DNA from 2 places in the Sporosarcina sp. NCCP-2331 genome. Region 2 is predicted to be linked to the other one. Evidence: riboswitches for the same ligand, from Rfam matches in the RefSeq annotation. Region 2 holds a riboswitch; the other holds the start of a gene.
What was found. Region 2 has a riboswitch for thiamine pyrophosphate ahead of NCCP2331_RS16270 (ECF transporter S component). Riboswitches for the same ligand answer to the same signal wherever they lie in the genome.

Region 1 (7,739 bases), on a different contig from region 2:
TCGGTGAAGAGGTTTCTGAAGTATGGGTCAATGAAGGCTATAAGAAAACCGTACAGGAAACGTACGATACAGGAATTGTCGGCTATGTCCATAAAGAGATTCCAGGCCTCGGCCATAAGGGGAATTACACATATAGCTTTGCACAGGGGTATCTCCTGTCGCATGCGGAACCGGGTTTTTACTGTCCGGTCACGCTGACGATGGCGACAGCGTATTTGCTGGATCATTTTGCTGATGATGAAGTGAAAGAGCGCTTCCTGCCGCATGTCTGCGCGACGGGTGATATGCCTTTATTCGAAGGGGCGACGTTTTTGACAGAGCGCCAGGGCGGATCAGATGTCGGCGCAAATATTGTGCGCGCGGTGGAAGAAGACGGCGGATATCGTCTGTACGGAGAAAAATATTTTGCTTCGAATGCGGGGATGGCGGGCGTGGCAATGGTGCTGGCGAGGATGGAAGGTGCCCCGGAAGGATCGAGGGGTCTGACGTTGTTCGCGGTTCCGTGGCGCAATGAAGACGGGGAGCTGAACCATCTTCGTGTACGCCGTCTGAAAGATAAGCTTGGCGTGCGCGCAGTGCCTTCGGGCGAGGTGGAGTTTGAGGGAGCTGTCGCGTACGTCGTGGGAGATCCGGCAAGAGGGCTTGCTTATATGCTCGAAGCACTGAATCTGTCGCGTATTTGCAATGCCGTCGCTTCACTGGGCATCATGCGCAGAGCTTTACTTGAGTCCAATGCATATGCCAGCCGCAGAAACGCATTCGGACGGCGATTGACGGATTATCCGATGGTGCGCGATTCGCTTGGCAGGCTCCGTGCGAAACTGCATGCAGAAACGGTAACGGTATTTGATTTTATTAAGCTGTATGAGAATGTCACGAATGGCAAGGCGAGTGAGCGCGAACAGGTGCTGAACCGGCTTTTCATTGCGCTGATTAAGAAAGAAACGGCTGAGCAGTCGATTCATTTTTCGCATGAAGCGATTGAGATGCATGGAGGCAATGGTTATATCGAAGACTTTGTGACACCGCGTCTGTTGCGGGATGCACAGGTATTGACGGTATGGGAAGGCACGGCGAATATTCTGGCGCTGGAGCTGATTCGTTTAGTTTCGAAATATAACGTGCATGAATTATTTATTGAAGAAATGAAATCCCGTATTACGACGCTTGCCGACAATGAATGGAAGCAGGTGCTGGCGGCAGAGCTCGCTGATCAGCAAGAAGGACTCACGGCATTTGCAGGTTATGATCAGGCACTGCAGACGTTCGAAGCGAAAAATTGGATGAAACGGATGTCTGATCTGTATGAAAGTGTTGTGACGCTGGAGTGGGCGGATAAATACGGCGGGAAGTATGAAAAGCTGGCGGAAATATTTATGGAAAATACATGGAACTTGCGGAAGTCTGGCGGACCGATGAAAACGGTGGAGTATTTTGATGAAATGATGTGAAAAAAGACAGCAGGGCAGTCTGATGCTCTGCTGTCTTTTCCTGTATTCATCACGAGGGTCAGGTCCGATATTTCATCGTACAAATTTCGGACAACGGGATTTCATTAACAGTGGTATCTCCGGCGGGCTGGAAATGAACGGTTCGTGTGCTGCGGTTGAAATCTAAATAATAGCCGGTTCGTTTCGTATCTTTTGAATCAATCAGTGTGAGTATTACAGGCGTGCCCATCAGGAAATCGGTGATGATATGGACCAAATGCCGTTCTTCGTAACATTTCTTTTCTGGCCGGGAAACAGAGGGAGAGTCACAGCCGCTGCAAGGTCTGAATTTTCTGGATGCCATAAAAGTATGCACCTCCTTCATTTCTAGCTTATGTTGATATTTGAAGGAGAGCTGTGCCGTTTTGGCAGGGAAATTGCGTGCTATGAGCATTTGCGGAGGCTTCATGATCACTTGGCAGGGGAATATGATCACGTGCGGGGGCGCTATGAGCGCTTGGCGCATTGCTATGATCACGCGGCCGGATCCATGAGCGTTTGAAGGGTGTCCATGAGCATCGCTGAACTATTCGGGTTAAAATGACGGCAGTTTTATTTACGCATCGTGTGTGCTGAGGAAATTAGATATTTGCCTTGCACGCAGCATAACCAACCGCACCAAAAAAGCCGTTTGCCGCACCAAAACGCTCCTGAAGCGCGCCAAAAACAGTGACTGCCGCACATTTACGCCTTTGCGCCGCTCCAAACCGCCGTCCGAACGCGCCAAACAGGCCGACCACCGCACCATTGCCAAAAAGTCACTCCAAAAATTCCGCCAATGAAAAAGGCTGTCCTGGAAGAGCCAGACGATCATGACTCTTCCGGAACAGCCGGGTAATACTTTTACTTTTAATCCATCACCAATCCTCCATCGACCACAAGGTTCTGTCCTGTGATCGCACGGCTTGCGGGGGAAGCGAAGAATACTACGACGTCCGCCACTTCTTCGGGAGTCACAACGCGGTCGATCGGTGTGCTGGCTTTAATGATGTCGAAAACCGCATCCGGCGTGGCGGCGCTTGCGTCTGTTTTCAATAATAACCCGCCGGATACCATGTTGACCGTGATGCCGTCCGGTCCGAGTTCTTTTGCCATACTTCGTGTCATACCGAGGAGTGCTGCTTTGCTTGTGTTGTAATCGTGATAGGGAACTACCGGGTTTTGTACGAGATTTGTTCCGATGTTGATGATGCGTCCGAATTTCTGCTCATTCATTCCGTCCCTGACCGCCTGAAGCGTATGTAATGTTGCGCCGACAGAGCCTTCGAGCTGCTTCAAGTAATCCTGCCAGTCGATTGTATCGAGCTTTTCACGGTCATCTCCGTTGAATGAAAAGTCGATCAATGCATTGTTGACAACTGTTGTAATCGGCTTTCCGAAATGCGCCTTTGCCTCTTCGGCGAGCGACTGCAGTTCCTCTGGATTCCGTACATCCGCTTTCAGTGCGATCGCGCGGTCTGCACCGATTTCATTGACGACCTTCTGAGCTTTCTCTTCACTTTGGAAATAGTTCACTACAACTTTGGCTCCCGCTGCGCCGAATGCTTTCACGGTGGCCGCGCCCAAACCTCTGCTTGCTCCTGTTACTAATACGACCTGATCTTTTAATTCCAATGAATACAGCTCCCTTTTACATAACTTCATAGAAAAAGACCCCTGGGAGTCAGAGGCCGTTTAGAAAACGCCACTTCCCTCCGCCGGTGTTAACCGAATCAGGTTCAAAGGGTCGGAATAAATTCCTCTCAGCCAATCGGCGCCCCTAGTGATCTTTATATATATGTGTCTAGTAAGTATAGCATAATGGTAATATTCTGTGTTTAGCCGACTCTCTTAAAATGTAATTACACCAAGAGCCATCGTGATGAGGAACAAAACAATGCTGAATCCCCACATAATCAGGAATGAGTAACGAATATGTTTCCCCATCTCAAGACCCGCCAGCCCAAGTGCAAGCCAAAGGGCCGGAGAGAACGGGCTGACGAATGTTCCGATGATGTTTCCGACGATCAGCGCATAAGCAGCGGAAATCGAAGGGACACCAAATCCGGAAACAACTTGTTCCACGATTGGCAATAAAGCGAAATAATAAGCATCGGTACTCAACAATAAATCGAATGGAACGCCGAAGAATCCGATGATGATGTGTAAATAGGGCACGATGAATGCCGGTAGAATTTTTACTAGATCAGTAGCGATGGAATCCAGCATGTTGGCGCCGTTCAAGATACCTAAGAATGATCCGGCAGCCAAGATGATTGCAGCCATCAGCAAGGCATTCGGCGCATGTGCTTTGATCCGCTCCATCTGCTCAGTTACAGACCGGTAGTTCAAAGGCAGTGCAATACTGAAACCTATCATGAAGATAAAGCCGGCGGGAACTTTCCCCCAGACGAGCAGTCCGATGACTGTTACGGCAATAATGACGTTCAGCCACAGCATTTTCGGACGCTGCAGAGAATTAACAGTTTGTAGGGATTCCTCCTCGACATCGTCTTCTGTGAAATCCTCTTCTGCTCCATTGGCGAGGCGTTTCGCGATTCGGCGGTTTTCGCGCATACCTAGGACAAAAGCAACCGCGACTAACAGCAATAGACCGATGACCTGAATTTTAATCAGCGGGCGCCAGAGCTCCGTTACATCGACACCCAGTACAGCTGCCGCACGGCCAAGCGGACCGCCCCATGGCACCATATTGACAATACTTGCGGATGTACCCACGAGCAGCAGAAGTAAATAGGGACTCATTTTCAAACGTTTATAAAGTGGGAGCAATGCCGGAATCGTAATCAAGAACGTTGAGGCGCCTGAACCGTCCAGCTGCGCGATTGCTGCGATCACAACAGTTGCCATTGAAACTGCAATAACATTTCCTCGCGAAATAAAGATCATTGTATTGATTAGCGGATCGAAAACGCCGGCATCCTGCATGATTCCAAAAAACAGAATAGCGAAGATGAACATAATGACGACACTAGTGACCGAGTCGATTCCGCTTCCGAAGAACTCTCCAATTTCTTTAAAGTTATATCCGGCAAAGAAAGCACCGAAGATCGGCACGATGACCAGTCCGACAATCGGTGTGATCCGGCCGCTGATTAGCAAAGCGACAATAATAAAGATGGTTAATAATCCAATAATACTTAACATAGCGTTTCCTCCTTATAAGAACAAGTTTATAAAAGAAGTATGTAAGCGGATACATTAAGCGTATCCAATGATTCCTTCTTAAGTTGTTCATACTGTAACACGGAAGAAAGGGGCTAAAAAGATTATGATTATAAGACCAATAGAGTTTATTCTATGCATTTTGTTCATTCTGCTCACGGCTGGAGCAGTCAGATTTTCAAATAGGTGCGCTCAGGTCTTCCGACGTCGCCGTAATGAAGCTGCGCTTTTGCCTTTTCGGCAGAAACCAGAAATTCCAAATAGCGTCTGGCGGTGGAACGGCTGACCCCGGCTGCCTGTCCGACGTCAATCGCATTCATGCCGTCTGCTGAACTGCTCGTCAGAACATCTTCAATTCGTTCCAAAGTTAACTGATCAATCCCTTTAGGCAAACCATCAGGTGCGGCGGCTGTTGAAGGACTGACATCGATTCCGTATAACAGGCGGTCCAGATCTTCCTGATTGACCTCCTCTTTTGAAGCCAATAAAATTTTGCGTGCCCGGTAGCGTGTAAATGTTTTATGAAATCGGTCAAAGTCGACAGGTTTCAGTAAATAATCGACCACGCCGCCATGCAGAGCTTCTTCCACAGTCGCTGTCTCTTTTGCCGCAGTCACAAATACGATATCAATAGCAGGGAAGTCGCTGCGGAGACGCCGAAATAATTCAAGCCCCGGACTGTCCGGAATATACACATCCAATAAAATCAGATCAGGCAACTGCTCTGTCTGCTGTAAAAAAGTGAGGCTTTCTTCTGCAGTTTTCATTTCCGCGAGTACTTGAAAACCGGTGATCTGTTCAATAAGCTGCCGATTAATTTGCGCCACCCGAAAATCATCCTCAACAATCAGTACTCGAATTGTCTTTATCATATCAAACCATCCTTTATTCAGTAATTTTTGGAATAGTCACGACAAAACAAGTGCCTCCAAGTTCGCTCGGTTCAATAGACAGCTGACCGTTTACTGCATCGACAGCCTGTTTTGTCAGTGCGAGGCCGAAACCTCTGCCAGAGCCAGTTTTTGTTGAAGTTCCTTTTTTGAAAACATCATCCAGCAACGAACTTGCAATACCGGGTCCGGCATCGTCTATTTCGAACAGTATATCCTGTCCAATATCCGTAAAAAAGACAGATATTTCCCGGGAAATTGCTTTTTCATCATATACCGCGTCAAACGCATTATCCAGTAAATTTCCGACAGCAGTCAGCAAGGCCTGCCGGGTGCGGTCGGATAAAGGGGAATGCAAGCGGCTGCCAGGCTGTATCGTTACGTGAATTTGTATTTCGCTTGCCTGGTTTAATTTCCCGACAAGCAAACCGCTGACATAGGGGTCTTCCACTTCATTCAGCAAGGCATCCATCCATTCCTGCTGAATATTCATTTCCTCCTGAATGAAATCCAACACTTCTTCTTTCTTGCCTAAGCGCGTCAGTCCCATGATCGTATAGAGCTTGTTGGAGAACTCGTGAGTCTGTGAACGAAGCGCATCCGCATACTGCTGGATATGCGTCAGTTTCTTTGTCAGATTTTCGATTTCAGTTTTATTCCGGAAAGTGGCAACCGCACCCCAAACGTTGTTTTCATAGAAAATTGGCACACTGTTGACATAGACGCTGTGTGTACCCAGGATTTTTTCCTGATCAAAAATAGCCTGTTCGGTTTCGAGAACATAAGGCAAATCTGAAGTGGGAAAACTATCTTGAATCGACTTGCCAATCCACTTTTCTGTCCGAAGTTCATCGTTTGTCAGCAGCTTTAAAGCGGCAGAGTTGATCATAGTAATCTGTCCTTCTTTATTGATCGCGATGATTCCTTCGTGAATGGAATGAAGGATCGTTTCTTTCTGGAATAATAAATGAGAGATTTCCTCAGGTTCGAGGCCGAATAAAGATTTTTTAATATAGTTTGCGATAAATACAGCGCCTATAATGGCAGCGATACTGATCGCGAGCAGAACAAACCATATTTCTTTACTGTAATCCCAAATTACTGTATTAATGGCCTCTGCCAAAAAGCCGACTGATACGACACCGACAATTTCCCCTTCTGCATAAATTGGAACTTTCGCGCGCAGGGAACTGCCGAGAGTTCCTGTTGATTTGGAGATATATGATTCTCCTGAAATAAGTGCGCGCTCATTGTCTTCTCCGACCATCTTTTCCCCAATGCGTTCAGGGTCCGGATGGGCATAACGAACTTCATTGCGATTACCGACAACGATAAACTCTGCATCTGTGCGGTCCTGTATACTCTGTACAATCGGCTGGATAATAGAGGAAGGATCGTCCGAATTGAATGCGCGGGAAACTTCCGGAATCAAAGAAACGCTCGTTGCCACGCTGAGCGCCCGTTCCCCTATCTGTGTCTCCAGCGTATCCGTTACAAAAAAACTCATGAATCCGCCGATTAATAAAGTAATTGTCAGGACAAGTGCTCCAATCAAACCGACCATTTTCATATGCAGGTTGAGGAAGGGTTTTGCTTTTATATAATGGACTGGCAAATCTTGTTTTTTAATACGAATCATGAGATGACATCTCCTTCACTAGCGCTGTGTTCAGCATACCATGTGCATGGAAAGAAAACTTTTTTGCATACATTGATAGGGAAGGTTATGATTATTGTAAGTATTCAAAATAGACGAGGAGGAGATACGTATGAAAACGATCTACTCAACAGGTGCAGAAGCAATCGCCGATATTCAAGACGGTGCCACATTGATGGTCGGCGGCTTCGGTCTGGTCGGCATACCCGAGCAGCTGATTATGGCGCTTGCTGAAAAAGGTGTGAAAGAGTTGACGGTCATTTCGAATAACTGCGGAGTGGATGACTGGGGACTCGGGTTATTATTGAAGGAAAAACAAATCAAAAAGATGATTGGTTCGTATGTCGGGGAGAATAAAGAGTTTGAACGGCAAGTATTGTCAGGTGAATTGGAAGTTGAACTGACGCCTCAAGGTACACTGGCTGAAAAGATCCGTGCCGGAGGGGCAGGGATTCCGGCTTTTTATACACCTGCAGGAGTAGGAACACAGATTGCGGAAGGCAAAGAAACACGTATTTTTGACGGCAAAGAATATTT
Region 2 (7,739 bases):
TCCACACGCCCGGATACCAGATGCCATAGCGCTTCAATTCTTTCTGATAATCAGCGAAAATAGCCGCCGGCGGACCTTCTGCGATGATAGCTCCATTGTCGCTAAACAGCACAACGCGGTCTACCCAGTCGGCAATCAAATCAATTTTATGTTCTACAATGATCACCGTTTTATCAGCTGTAGCCTGCTTAATGGAAGACCAGATCTGCTCCGTACCATCGGGGTCCAAAAGGGCAGACGGTTCATCAAGAAACAGGACATCGGGCTCCAGCAGAAGTACAGAAGCCAGCGCCAGACGCTGTTTCATGCCCTGCGACATTTCGTTGATTGGCGAATGTGATGTGTTCAGCTGCAGATCTACACGCTTTAACGCTTCTTCAATCAAAGGTGCCATTTTATCCCGCGGGGCTTGCAAATTCTCCAGCACAAATGCCAGTTCTTCATCTGCATACGTCATGCAGAATTGCGTATCAGGATCTTGGAAGACGAATCCCCAAGATTCAGGCAGTACAATTTGGTCTGCTTTCATTGGCAGCTCAATGGAATTGGGAATGATGCCGCTCAGTACTTGAAGCAGTGTCGATTTTCCACAGCCGCTTGGTCCGAGCAGCAGAACTTTTTCACCCCGCTGCACAGAAAACGAGAAATCTTTGAAAACTAATGAATCCTCACCCGGAAATTTCAGACGCAGATTGGTGACGCCGGCCGGGCATTGTTTCGAATGAACCATCTTCATGTTACCGGTCCAGCATCGAGTATTCTTTTTTATCAACGGGACGGATTAAAGATGTCACACCTGTTTTTTCAAGAGCGCGGACAATCAGTACAGCAAATATGCCGGTGAAGATAAATGCGCTGATCGCACGCAGCCCATATTTCACAATAAGAGCCCAAGTTTCAAGCGCGGCATAACCGTACACCAAATCAAGTGTGAAGCTGGCAGCACAGGAAGCAACACCTGCAAGTCCTGCAACCAGCATGGAAAATCGTTTGTAGCGGGCTGCCGCAAATACTAATTCAGCTGCCAGCCCCTGTACAAACCCGTACATTAATACTTCAATGCCATGGCCTGCAAACGCCGATAAACTTGCACCTGCAATACTTGCAATCAATGCGGTGCCGGGCTTGCGGATGAGCAGGTAGGCGAAGGGACCCACCATGAACCACATTCCATAGATCAGCTGACGGGCAACCGGCATGATTGGTTTGACTACAGTGTATAGGTCATCCCAGAATTTCATGAGGATGCCGAAGACCACGCCGATCATGATGGTGATCAGCAAATCTGTAAACTTTAATTTCTTCAATAAATTCCACTCCTTTTATTTTTGCCTAAACAAAAAGCCGTCTGAAAGAGCAGACAGCCGAGGAGGGAAATTCATCCCGATTATTCCATCGAACACGCTCTCTACGCTGGCATTACCCAGATCAGATTCACGGTCAGCAGCGGTTTCATCTGCTATCTCAGCCTGATTCACTCAAGCACCCGTACGGACAATTATGTTAGCAATGCTAGTATACAGCAGACAGATTTGTCTGGCAACCTGTCAATGATCAGAGCAAGATGTTACTGCAGAACATGGGTGCGCTGGTATAATAGAAGAAAAGACGGCGCTGGAAGAGTTAGTTACTAGTGATTAATTGACAGTGAAGGAGTTTTCCAATGAATAAACAGATAGCCTTTATAGATGTGGAAACGACGGGTATGAGTGCGGAAGGCAGTGAAGTGATTGAACTCGGAGTCATGCTCGGTGAATTTGAAAACAACAGGATTGTCCGTGTGACAGACGAGTATTGCGAGTTTCAGGAGCCGTTTTATTCGATACCTTCGACAATTACGAGAATTACAGGGATCCATGATCAGATGGTGAGAGGGAAGTCGCTTGATATGAATAAAATCATATCAATTTTAAGCCAGGCAGATGGGATCGTGGCGCATAATGCTGCATTTGACAGGGGGTTCGTCAGCCGGCTGCTGCCCGAAACGCTTGATATGGACTGGTATTGTTCCGTCCGGCAGATCAGATGGAAAGATTATGGTTTTGAAAACGGCAAACTGCAGCAGCTGCTGAACGCACATCGGATTGACGTGAAGCAGGCGCACAGAGCGCTGGATGATGCGAAAAACCTTGCAGTGTTGTTGAATCATTCACATTCGAAACTGGCGGAAGACGCGACGTTCATTTCATATTTAATGGAGAAGAATCCGCTGAAAAAGCCGGCTGGACTACGCAGATAACTAATGAGAGCCGCCCGTAAAGTCATTTTTAATTGGCTTTGCGGGCGGCTCTCTTTGCGTTACGGACACTTAGATTACTCTATGATCATCCGTTGTGTTTTAAAGGAGGGGCTGGGTAATAGTACCTTAAAGGGAAAAGAATGCTGTCAGTGTAAATGCGTAGGATGTGAGTGTTGGAATGAATCTTGAAAGGCAATTAGAAAAGCGCCTGTTCTGAAGGTTACAGAACAGGCGCTTTTAAGATTTGAAATAATTACAGTTTAAACTGTCGGACAAGATTATTCAGTTCTTCTGCCAACGCTGCCAAGTCACCCGAACTTTTTGCGACTTCTTCCATCGCGCTGCTTGCCTGCTCGGAAGAAGCGGATGTCTCTTGTACTCCAGCTGCGGATTCTTCTGTGATGGCAGCAATTTCTTCGATAGAACTGCTCATTTCTTCACTGTTCGTCGAAATAGCCTGCAGATCTTGTGCCATACCGCGGATTCGTTCAGTCATTGCTGTTACGGCCTCATTGATTTTCTGGAAGGTTTCTCCTGTTCGCTCGATTTGGCCCGTTCCTTCCTCGACTTCTTTATAACCCATTTGAAGCGAATCTGTCACCATACTGGACTCGCTTTGAATCCGACGGACGATATCGGTAATGGTCGTTACGGAAGCGGAAGACTGCTCAGCGAGTTTCCGGACTTCATCAGCCACGACTGCAAATCCCTTGCCGTGCTCGCCGGCTCGCGCAGCTTCAATTGCTGCATTCAAGGCGAGCAGATTGGTCTGTGCCGCAATGTCTTGGATGACGGAGACGAGTTCCGAAATCTGTTGGGTATGCTGATCCAGCCCCTCTACTTTCAGGACAGCTTCATGCACCATCTTATCGATCAATCCCATCTGTTTGGAAGAGGAATTCATCAATTCGCTGCCTTCAACCGTCATTCCCAAAATTTCATCAGAAGACTGCTGAATGAAACGTCCGCTTTCATTGGCACCAGCGACTTTCAGCACAAAAGATTCCATATTGCTTGACAGGCTGGACGCATTGTCTGCCTGCGACTCAGTACCGTGTGCCAAATCTTCCATCGTCGTGGCAATTTGCTCCGTGCCGGCTTTCACTTCATTAGCTGACTGGGTCAGCTCCTCGCTCTGTGTAGAAACAGTGGAGGATACATGCCCGATTTCGTCGAGCAGATGATGAGTGCTTCTGTTCATCTCATTCGTAGAGGCAATTAGCTGTCCAATTTCATCCCGAAGATGAGTCTCAAGCGGTTCGCCGGTCAAATCGCCGTCTGCCAGCCGCTTCATGCGGTCGTTGACGATTCCAAGCGGCCGGGTAATTGAATTCGATGTGACGAGCGCGGCGGCAATGCTCAGCAGTATCACCAGTATAATCACACTGGTTACTACAATGGCAGTTGTTTTACCGCCTGCCAGCATCTCTTTTTCCAGTTCAATGATGAATTGCTCCCGGTTACTGGCAGTCTCTTCATAGGCGCCCATCAAGGAGAGGGCTTCCTCATTTAATGCGAGCAGATTGACGCGGGCTTCCTCCTCATTGCCTCTCTTATACTCTGTAAATACATCATCCGTGATCGCTTCCCGCCATTTGACTGTGCGGTCCATCAGATCCATCGTCTCCTGGCTGGTACCGAGTTCACGAATGGCTTCTTGATCAGCTGCACTGTCCGCAGTATATTCATCAAATAAATCCTGATAGTGCTGCTCTCCTGTCAGGATGAAGCCTCTTGATGTAGCTATGCGGTTCGCCATATCTAGAGACAGCTGCTCATCTGCAATCAGCAGCGGCAGCTCCTTCTCCAAAATATTTTGTGTTAACTTATTGTTTTGCTGCAGGGTATATATCATATATGACCCGACCAGCACGATTAATAGAACGACCACCGAAAAACCAAACAGCAACTTCCCCCGAATACTTTTGAAAGTACCCATTTTTCCACTCTCCTGACTGACAATTAATGATCATCGGATTTTCATGAGTTATATGTAATAAGAATGAGTGTTCAGTGAAAATATGAAACTACCGATGAAAGTAGGTGCTTATAGTATAGCGCTTTTTCATAGTATTTACTATGAGCTAGTGAAAAAGACTTAAAAAGTTCTTTTTTATCAGCTATGAGGGAAGTATTGGAATACTCAAAAAATGCCCCTGCATCTATGTGCAGGGGCATGGATTACTTGAGTTTATTTTTTACTCTGCTTCAAATACAGCAAGGTGACGCTGATTGAATAGATCAGCAAAAACATGATGACTGTCAAATACCAATTCAACAAGAATTCCTCCTCATCTATTCTTCTGTCAACTTCATCGATTCTAAATAGGTTAGTGCCTCGTCAAAATCAATTTCGGGGTTTTCCAATATGATATTATACTGCAATCCCTCCTCTTCCCATTCCATGAACCGGAATCCGCTGCTGTCCATTTTCGTTCCCTGCTGCCCGCGGATGGTCAATTCCTCTTCAGCACCCACTTGCCCGAAGTCTACTGCATTCGGCAATGGTTTTAAAACAGTCAGGGAAAAGGCGGGCAAGTCATTTCTCTTATAGTCAAACGAATACTCCGGACGATCCTCAATCCCTTCTAATACAGTAATCCGGTCTAATTGAAGTCCGTCTGTTTCAGGTATTTGATAATACGAACCAAGTGATTCCTTTACGTCTTCCAATGAAACTTCCTTTGGTGCGTAATTTTCCTCATCCATTACTTCAACAGTCGCATCTTCGGGGAAATCTAAGACAAATAATTCTTCTTCCAATTTGGGCTTGAAATCAATCTTCGTATATTCCTGTATCAGTTCAGTATGAGCGCTTTTTGAAACCGATTTCAGTACCATCCAGGTCTCTTTATCGATCCAGACTTCTTGATCGCCAATCAAGGATGCATCGTCTTTTGTCTTTGCGACTATGTGGAAAGTATCTCGTCCGGCAACTTTTTCATCCGCTTCATTGGTGAAATCATGTGTGTCTTTTATTAGTTTCAATAAATGCTCAGCTTGCTGGCGGGGAGACTGCTGCGTGAGCGCTGCTTGGTCTTCGCTAGAAAACTTCATGATATTGACGGTGTTGCTTGCTTGATCATAAACTGACAGCTGCTGACCGTCATTGATTGCAATACTCTGCTCATCCCCGTCCCCGTCCCCGTCCCCAGATGCGATTTCCACTCTTCTTTTACCATCTTCAGACACCCACTCTTTTGCAGAAAAATCACTTTCATCGTCACTGAAATGCATCGTATATTCGGCGTAGTATGACGTAGTTTCATCCGCTTCTTTCAGTGCGGCATTGACCACCTCCTGCGGTGAAAATTGACTCTCTTCAGAAGTGCATGCTGCCAGTCCGACTGCGAAAAACAGCAGGACTATAATAGATAAGGATGGTTTCAACCAATTCATCCATTTTCCTCTCCTTTACTTGGCGGCAGCCAGCAAATGATCGCCGTGCCGATTTCCTCAGAAGACACCATTCGAACCGTGCCGCCGTGTTTTTCAATAATTTGTTTTGTGATACTCAAGCCGAGCCCATTTCCGCGGTCGCCGGCTTTTGTCCTCGCCATGTCTGCTTGGAAAAGTGGTTCGAACACACGAGTGAGCTGCTGTTCGGATACACCTTTCCCTTCATTTTGTACAATCAAATATAAACCGTCATCAGCCGTCATTGCTTGCTGTACAAAATCATATGTCCAAGAAGGGATCACCTTTGCATCAGTTGCAGATAAACCGATGCTTCCTTCAACTGCAGTATGCGAAATAGCATTCGCAACTACATTATCCACAACCCGCATCATTTGTTTGGCATTGACTGCAAATTCTCCGGTCACATCCACCTGCATATCCAATGAAATTTGCTTCTCATCACATAGCGTCTGATAGCCGGAAAGCAGCATATCGAAAAACTCATCGCCTTCGACTGCCACAAATTCCATGTCATATGTGCTGGATTGCAATAATGTATACATCGATAAATCATCGAGCATTTGCCGCATATAATTTGCCTTTGCGACAATGACATCGTAATATTCCGATTGCTCTGCGGGTGACCGCATCCCTGACTGCAATGCTTCCGTATAGGCACGAATCGAAGTAAGCGGTGTTTTTAAGTCATGGGAAATACTTGCAATCATCAATTCTTTCTGCTGTTGTTCCGCAGCGAGTTTCTGCTTGGCAGATTCCAACTCTGCCTGCATAGCGGCAAAACTCTCAGCCAGCTCACCAATTTCATCATTCCGTTTTGGCATAGGTGCAACGTTTTTCCCTTTTGCGAAAGATGCCATCTGTTCCATCAGCAACTGCAGCGGCCGAATTAATTTGCGGTTGACGAGCAGAGCAACTGCGATGAACAATGCAAGGAAGAATACGGTAAATAAAGCGGCGACGAGCCATGTTCGCTGTTTGACCGCAGCCGTCCATTGATCACGCGGCAATTCCACTTCATAGACTCCGACAAGCGAATTGCCGACAAAAACGGGTTCTTTATAAATATAAGTTCCGAATTTACGCTGCAGCTTAAAAAAGTCTTCATAGAGGACGTTCTTTGAAACGAATGACAGAGGCTTCAACGGATGGGAAGAATACAGCATATATCCCGAACTCAAGTAAAGCGTAATCGAAATTTGATCGTTAGCCAAACTGTCGATCGATTTCCAATCAGCATTCAGTTGGTAGAGTGACGGATCCTGTAATAGCTCTTCTGTTTTCTGCACTTCCAGCCAGCTGGCCAAATATTCTTCTACATTCTGATCTTGATGGTAGGAGTTGATCCAGGCGAACAGTCCATAACCCGCAGCGATCGGCAGCAGCATGACGAGAAGATAGGACAGCAAAAGCCACGTTTTGATCTTCATTGCAGGTCACCGATAAAGCGGTAGCCTTTTCCCCAGACCGTCTGAATGAAGCGGGGTTCTTTGACCGGATCCTGCAATTTTTCCCGTAGTGCCTTCACATGCACCGTCACTGTATGGGTTTCGCCAAGCTCTGCCTGCTGCCAGACGTGGCGGTAAAGTTCCTCTTTGGAAAAGACGCGTTCCGGATGCTGCGCCAGCAGTTTCAGCAGTTCAAATTCCTTGCGGGTCAATGAAATTTCCGTGTTGTGGAGAAATGCCCGTTCGCTTTGCCAATCAATCAGCAGTCCGGCACGATATACTGTCTGCTCTGCTTGCAGTTCCTGTCCGTTATAACGCCGCCATCTGCGCAGCTGGGCCGCCACTCGCGCTGTTAATTCCGTCAAACTGAACGGCTTGGCTACATAATCATCCGCACCGATATCAAGCCCCGTCACTTTATCTTCATCTTCATTGCGCGCGCTGATCATGATGATCGGCACGTCACTGGCCAGGCGGATATTTTTACACAGCGTGATTCCGTCCATTTCGGGCAGCATCCAATCGACCAGCACCGTGTCATACTGCCCGGCTTGGAAGTCTTCCCATCCTTCCAGGCCCGTCGTTGCCCACGTTACCCGGTAGCCTTCCAGCCGCAGCGTGTCGCGTATGATCCG

Region 1: linked by a shared signal. The riboswitch ahead of NCCP2331_RS11230 (3-oxoacyl-ACP reductase) and the one ahead of NCCP2331_RS16270 (ECF transporter S component) in region 2 are both predicted to bind thiamine pyrophosphate.

The regions. Positions count from the first base shown of each region.
Region 1 covers NZ_BRCD01000017.1:68,083-75,821, reverse strand. The annotation lists gene NCCP2331_RS11240 (acyl-CoA dehydrogenase family protein) at 1-1,451, shown strand, start outside; gene NCCP2331_RS11235 (hypothetical protein) at 1,510-1,794, opposite strand; gene NCCP2331_RS11230 (3-oxoacyl-ACP reductase) at 2,340-3,104, opposite strand; TPP riboswitch at 3,163-3,261, opposite strand; gene NCCP2331_RS11225 (CitMHS family transporter) at 3,321-4,637, opposite strand; gene NCCP2331_RS11220 (response regulator) at 4,826-5,527, opposite strand; gene NCCP2331_RS11215 (ATP-binding protein) at 5,541-7,184, opposite strand; gene NCCP2331_RS11210 (CoA transferase subunit A) at 7,315-7,739, shown strand, end outside.
Region 2 covers NZ_BRCD01000036.1:5,043-12,781, forward strand. The annotation lists gene NCCP2331_RS16265 (ABC transporter ATP-binding protein) at 1-736, opposite strand, end outside; gene NCCP2331_RS16270 (ECF transporter S component) at 738-1,307, opposite strand; TPP riboswitch at 1,389-1,500, opposite strand; gene NCCP2331_RS16275 (exonuclease domain-containing protein) at 1,664-2,239, shown strand; gene NCCP2331_RS16280 (methyl-accepting chemotaxis protein) at 2,493-4,178, opposite strand; gene NCCP2331_RS16285 (LolA family protein) at 4,535-5,638, opposite strand; gene NCCP2331_RS16290 (sensor histidine kinase) at 5,635-7,086, opposite strand; gene NCCP2331_RS16295 (response regulator transcription factor) at 7,083-7,739, opposite strand, start outside.